Regions from separate parts of the Variovorax sp. 01T432 genome, predicted to be linked through region 2. Evidence: predicted binding sites of a transcription regulator. Region 2 holds the regulator's gene; the other holds the start of a gene.
What was found. The regulator FliA, encoded in region 2, starts transcription of late flagellar genes. The targets are predictions, from matches to a motif close to CTAAAGTTTNNNNNNNNNNNGCCGNTA.
Positions count from the first base shown of each region.

Region 1: a site for FliA is predicted at 1,579-1,605, ahead of flgK (flagellar hook-associated protein FlgK). Genes of this name have one in related genera too.

Region 1 covers NZ_JBFTPS010000108.1:642-3,992, forward strand. Annotated here, with positions in the region: partial or broken gene AC1DNF_RS35220 (methyl-accepting chemotaxis protein) at 1-1,485, shown strand, start outside; gene flgK (flagellar hook-associated protein FlgK) at 1,667-3,351, shown strand, end outside.
Region 2 covers NZ_JBFTPS010000021.1:68,592-71,942, forward strand. Annotated here, with positions in the region: gene flhF (flagellar biosynthesis protein FlhF) at 1-415, shown strand, start outside; gene AC1DNF_RS17390 (MinD/ParA family ATP-binding protein) at 437-1,291, shown strand; gene AC1DNF_RS17395 (RNA polymerase sigma factor FliA) at 1,324-2,058, shown strand; gene AC1DNF_RS17400 (hypothetical protein) at 2,055-2,363, shown strand; gene AC1DNF_RS17405 (amidase) at 2,434-3,351, shown strand, end outside.

The DNA.
Region 1 (3,351 bases), on a different contig from region 2:
GCCGCATCAATGCCTCGACCGAGAGGCTCTACAGCCATGAACTGCACGCCCTGCAGGCCGTGCAAGATGCCAACATCGACCTCCTCTATGCCAGCCGGGCCCAGATGGGCCTGCTTTCCGCCTCCACGCGCGGCGAGCGCAACGCCGGCGCCAAGGAACTCAGCACCGCCGTCGAAGGCCTCGAGGCGCGCATCGCGGAGGTGAAGCCCTTCTTCGCCGAGAGTCCTGAAGGGCAAAAGCTCTTCCAGCAGTACGAGACCCTGATGCCGCCCCTGAAGCAGCGCATGACCGATTTCGTCGCGCTGATCTCCAAGCAGTCGCTCGACAGTTCGCAATTCGACGGCCGCGTGAGCGAGGACAGCGCGCAGCTGCTGAAGGATTCGCGCGCGCTGGAAGTGGTGATGAAAGGCATGGTCGGCTACAGCGACCAGCTGGCCAAGGACAGCGTGGCGCGGTCCGGCGACACCTTCAGGACTTCGCGACTGCTGATGGTGGCGTTCGCACTGGGAGGCGTCGCAGTCAGCGTGGGCCTGGGCCTGCTGGTGGCCCGCGTGCTGGCGCGCCAGCTGGGCGGCGAGCCGGCGTATGCCGCCGACGTGGTGGGCCGCATCGCGACCGGCGACCTGACGGTCGAGGTCGATGCCAGCTCGGCGCGCGAAGGCAGCCTGCTCTACTCCATCAAGCAGATGCAGGACCAGCTCACCGGGGTCGTCAGCAGGATCAAGGACTCGTCGGACACCATCGCGACGGCTTCGAGCGAGATCGCCTCGGGCAACCAGGACCTCTCGTCGCGCACCGAGGAGCAGGCCAGTTCGCTGGAGCAGACGGCCGCCTCGATGGAAGAACTCACCAGCACCGTCAAGCAGAACGCGGACAACGCGGACCAACATCCTGGCGCTGAACGCGGCGGTCGAGGCCGCGCGGGCGGGCGAGCAGGGCCGTGGCTTCGCCGTCGTGGCCTCCGAGGTTCGCAGCCTGGCGCAGCGCTCGGCGGCGGCGGCCAAGGAGATCAAGACGCTGATCGGCGACTCGGTGGAGAAGGTGGAAGAGGGCAGCAGGCAGGTGGCCGAAGCCGGCCAGACGATGGACGAGATCGTGGGCAGCGTCAGGCGCGTGACCGACATCATGGGCGAGATCACGGCGGCCAGCCAGGAGCAGACTTCGGGCATCGAGCAGATCAACCAGGCCATCACGCAGATGGACGAAGTGACGCAGCAGAACGCGGCGCTGGTCGAAGAGGCTTCGGCGGCGGCGCAATCGCTGCAGGAACAGGCCGGCAATCTGGTGGAGGCGGTCAGTGTGTTCAGGCTGAAGGAGGACGAGGACAAGCCCCAAGCGGCGCTGACGCGGATCACGCCGATCACGGCCGCCCGCCCGGCCAAGGCCGAGCCGAAGGCGCGCTCCAAGGCACTGCCGGCGGGCAAGAAGGGCGGTGCCTCCGCGCCTCAACTGGCCATGGGCGACGACGAATGGGCCGAGTTCTGAGCGCATGACCGGGCGCCGCCGATGCCACCGTCCGGTGGCATCGCGCGTGGCGGCCGCCTTCAGGCCCGAGAGCGGCCAAAGGGGCATCCGCCTCTCAACATTCCGGTCGCTCTGCCGATATAGAGAAGGAAGGCATCGACGCGATGCCTCGAGAAACACCCATCCATACAGGTAGAGCCTTATGTCCGGAAATTTGTTCTTCACGGGTCTGAGCGGCCTCAACGCGGCACGCGACGCGCTGATGACCACCGCCCACAACACGGCCAACGTCTACACGCCGGGCTACAGCCGGCAGGTCGCCGAGGTGGCCACCAACGGCGCCATCGCGACCGGCTCGGGCTTCATGGGCACCGGGGTGCGCGTTACCACCATTTCGCGCAGCTTCGACGCGTACCTCACGGCGCAGCTTTCCAGCGCGCAGTCCTCTTCCGCCGCGCTGAGTACCTACGGCACGCAGATCAACCGCATCGACACGCTGCTGTCGGACAAGACCGCCGGCCTGAGCCCGTTGATGCAGAACTTCTTCACGGCCACGCAGGGCGTGGCCAACACGCCATCCGACCCCGCCGCGCGCCAACAGCTCATCAGCTCGGCGCAGGCCTTGTCCAACAAGTTCCGTTCCACGGACCAGTACCTGACGGATCTCAACTCGTCGGTCAATGACCAGATCCAGGGCAGCGTCAGCCAGGTCAATAGTTTCGCCAAGCAGATCGCCAACCTCAACCAGCAGATCGGCCTGGCCCAGGCCATGGCCGGCGGGAGCCCGCCCAACGACCTGATGGACCAGCGCGACCAGCTGGTGAGCCAGTTGAGCCAGATCGTCGACGTCAAGGTGCTGGCGCAGGCCGACGGCCAGTACAGCGTGTCCGTCGGCAACGGCCAGTCCCTGGTGACGGGCAATCAGGCGGCGACGATGCAGGCGGTGCCCTCGGCCGCCGACCCGACCCGCACGTCGATCGCGCTGCTCACCGTCTCGGGCAACGTGACCCAGCTCAACGACAACGTCATCACCGGCGGCTCGCTGGGCGGCCTGATGAGCTTCCGCGCGCAGTCGCTCATCCCGGCACAGAACCAGATCGGCCAGCTGGCGATGTCCTTGTCCGATGCCGTCAATGCGCAGCACAAGCTGGGCGTGGACCTGAACGGCGCGCTCGGCGGCAACTTCTTCACCACCGCGACGCCCGGCGTCTTCAGCAACAAGAACAACACCGGCACCATGGTGGTCGCGGCCGCCGTCACCAACACCTCGCAGCTCACCGCCAGCGACTACTCGGTCGACGTGAAGAACGTGGCGGGCACGCTGACCTATTCGGTGACGCGGCTGTCGGACAAGTCGACGGTGGCGACCTCCACCACTTTCCCCATCACCTTCGACGGCGTGAGCCTGTCGTCGCCCAGCGGCGCCGCGCAAGCGGGCGACTCCTTCCTCGTGCAGCCGACCCGCACCGGGGCGCGCGACATGGACGTGCTGGTGCTGGACCCGGCCAAGGTCGCGGCCGCATCGCCCATCATCACGGACAACGTCGCCGGCAACAAGGGCTCGGGCGCCCTGAGCCCCGCGACCGTCGATTCGACCTACCCGGCGACGCCGCTGGCCGCGCCGGTCACGCTGGCCTACGACACCGCCACCAACTCGTTGACGGGTTTTCCCGCCGCCGCCTCGGTCACGGTGACGCCGCCCGGCGGTGCGCCCACGACCTATGCGGCCGGCACGGCCGTGCCCTTCACGGCAGGCGCCACGATGAGCTTCAACGGCATCACCGTCACCCTGACGGGCGCGCCGGCGCAGGGCGACACCTTCACCATCGCCAACAACAGCGGCGGCGTCTCCGACGGCAGCAACGCGCTGCTGATCGGCGGCCTGCA
Region 2 (3,351 bases):
CGTGGCGCAGAGCTATTCGCTCTCCAATGTCGGCATGGAAGTCACGGCGCGCCAACTGGCGCAGTGGCTGGCCTGGGCCGGCGAGGCGGACCCCTGCTTCCGCCTGATGCGCCAGGGCCTGCAGCTCGTCGGCGGCCTGGGCGAGCTGGGCGACCCGAACATGATGAAGCGCCTGCTGATCGCCGGCCAGGTGACCACCACCGTCTGGCGGCTGCTGCACGCGAAGGGCGAGTGGGCCGACCGCACGCGCGCGCTGCTCAACCAGCTCACCGGGCGCCCTGTGCGTTCCAGCCGGCCGCTGACCGGCAATGCGCTGTTCGTTGGCGTGAGCAAGCTCTTCCTGCTTCTCGAAGCGCTGGGCACCGAGTCCACCGCGCCCACCCGGGCGCCCGCGCTGCTGGAACCGCAGGGTTGAGGACTTGAGGAGGGCACACGAATGAGCAAGCTGGTTACCGATCAAGCCGATGGACTGCGGCGGCTGCTGGCCCATACGCCGACGCGCGTCATCGCCATCGCGGGCATGGGGCGTGGCATGGGTGCGACCACGGCAACCATGAACCTGGGCGCCGCCCTGGTGCAACAGGGCAAGGACGTGCTGCTGCTGGACGAGCACTGCCCGACGTCGGAGTCCATCTGCGGGGCATGGGCCATCGATCCGGCCGGCACGCTGGGCGATGTCGCCGGCGGCCGCCTGAGCTGCCGGCAAGCCGCCGCGCAGACCGGCTGCGGCGTCGGCGTGCTGTCGGCGCCGCCTGGGGAACAGAAGGACGCGGACCCGCGCGCGCTGCTGCAAGGCGGCGTGGTCCTGATCGACACCGTCTTCGACAGCGAGGGCCGCTTGTCGCCGCTCGCCCGGCTGGCCGACGAACTGGTGCTCGTGCTGCAGCCGCATCCGTCATCCATCACCTCGGCCTACGCGGGCATCAAGCGGCTGCACTACGCGCATGCGCTGAGGCAGCTTCGCTTTCTCGTCAACGGCGTGGCCAGCCCCGAGGCCGCCCACCAGATCATGACCAACCTCGCCAACACCGGCAGCCGCTACCTGGCGGTGTCGCTGGAGCCCGCGGGCTGGGTGCGCTACGACGCGCACATGGAAGACGCGCGGCGTTTGCGCCAGACGATGGTCGAGGCGTTCCCGGCAAGCCCCGCCGCGGTGGATTTCCGCCGCATTGCCGCCGACATCGGCAAGTGGCCATGGCGCGCGCAGCCGCCCGGCGCGCGCGCCACCCCGAACACTCTGGCCCAGCCCTCTGCCCGCACGGCGCAGGGGCTGAGCACAGCCGCCGCCTGAGCGCGGCATCGATTCAACGGAAAAGGACGGCCGTGTACACCGCACAGGGAACCATTGAAAAGTCCCATCTGCTCGCGCAGCACCAACCCATGGTGCGCCGCATCGCGCTCCAGATGATCGCCAAGCTGCCGGCGAGCGTCGAGCTCGACGACCTGATCCAGGCCGGCATGCTCGGCCTGCTCGACGCCTCCAACCGCTACCAGGACAACCGCGGCGCGCAGTTCGAGACCTTCGTCAGCCAGCGCATCCGCGGCGCCATGCTCGACGAGCTGCGCGCCAGCGACTGGGGCTCCAGGGGATTGCGCCAGTCGGCGCGCGGCGTCGAGAAAGCCATCCAGGCGCTCGAGCACCGGCTCGGGCGGCCGCCGACGGAGGGGGAGATCGCCAAGGAACTGAAGATGGAGCTGGAGGCCTACCAGTCTCTGCTGCAGGAGATCCAGGGCTGCCAGCTTCTCTACGTCGAGGACTTCTCGAAGGGCGAGGCGGAGAATCCCTTTCTCGACCTGCACGCGCAGGGCGCGCGCAAGGACCGCAGCAGCGACGACCCCCTGGCCCAACTGCTGGAAAGCGGCTTTCGCCACGAGCTCATCGATGCGATCTCGGCGCTGCCGGAGCGCGACCAGCTGTTGCTCAATCTCTACTACGAGGAAGAGCTGAACCTGCGCGAGATCGGCGCGATCCTGGAGGTCAGCCAGTCGCGCGTGTGCCAGCTGCATAGCCAGGCGATCAGCCGGCTGCGCGCGAGCCTGAAGGATCTGCTGGCGTGAGGCCGCTGCCGCTCTTGGCGCCGGCGATGCTGTGTGCCTTTTGCGCCTCGGCGGCGGCCCAGCTGCCGCCCGTCCTCCTGGAGGCCTGCAGTGCGATGGAGCCTTCCTCCAGGCGCCTGCAATGCCTGCGCGCCGCGAATGACCTGCCTTCGGCGCAGGGCGTTCCGGCAGCCCCTTCCGCGCACCCGCCGGCGGCGCCCCGGCGCTTCATGCCGCGGCAGAGCCCGCCTCTCTGCCACGTCGCCCCGGGCGGAGATACCTACACGATCACGGCCAGCGGTCAAAGAGACTACGGCGGCTGCTGAGGCTCCACGGCCGGGCGCCCGAGCGCATCATGGACACTGGGAGTCACTGAGTAGGATAGATTCCGCAGCCATGACCTCGAAGCCCGTTGACCCGGCCTACATGACGGCGAGCGAACTCGCGGACGCATTGGCCGCCCGCAAGTTCTCCGCCGTCGAGCTCGCGCAGTCCGCGATTGCGCGCATCGAGCGCCACGACGCGAAGATCAACGCCGTCTGCGTGCGGGATTTCGAACGGGCCATGGTCGCGGCGCGCGCGGCCGACGCGGCCCGCGCGCGCGGCGAAGTCCGGCCGCTGCTCGGCATCCCGATCACCGTCAAGGAGTCGTTCAACGTGGCTGGCCTGCCGACGACCTGGGGCATGCCGCACTACAGGGACTTCATGCCCGCCGAGGATGCCGTCGCAGTCGCCCGCCTGAAGGCCGCCGGCGCCGTGGTCCTCGGCAAGACCAACGTGCCCTTCGCGCTGGGCGACCTCCAGAGCTACAACGAGATCTACGGCACGACCCGCAATCCCTGGGATCTCGGGCGCACGCCGGGAGGCTCGTCCGGCGGCTCGGCCGCCGCGCTCGCGGCAGGGTATGGCCCGCTCTCGATCGGGTCCGACCTCGGCGGTTCGCTGCGGGCGCCTGCGCACTTTTGCGGCGTCCTTGCGCACAAGCCGACCTTCGGGCTGCTGCCGTCTCGCGGCCACACGCCGCCGCCGGCGCCGGCCCTGCCGATGGAGCGCGACCTGGCGGTGATCGGGCCCATGGCGCGCAGCGCGACCGACCTGGCGCTCATGCTCGACCTGCTGGCCGACCCGGACCCGCGCACGCTGGGCGCCGCCTACCGGCTCGCGCTGCCCAAGCCGCGCCATGAGGACCTGCCGAGCTTTCGCGTGCTCGTGCTCGATACGCATCCGCTGATGCCGAGCGACACCCGCGTGCGCGCCGCCATCGATCGCTTCGCGAACCGGCTCATCAAGGCCGGCGCCAAGGTCTCGCGCGCG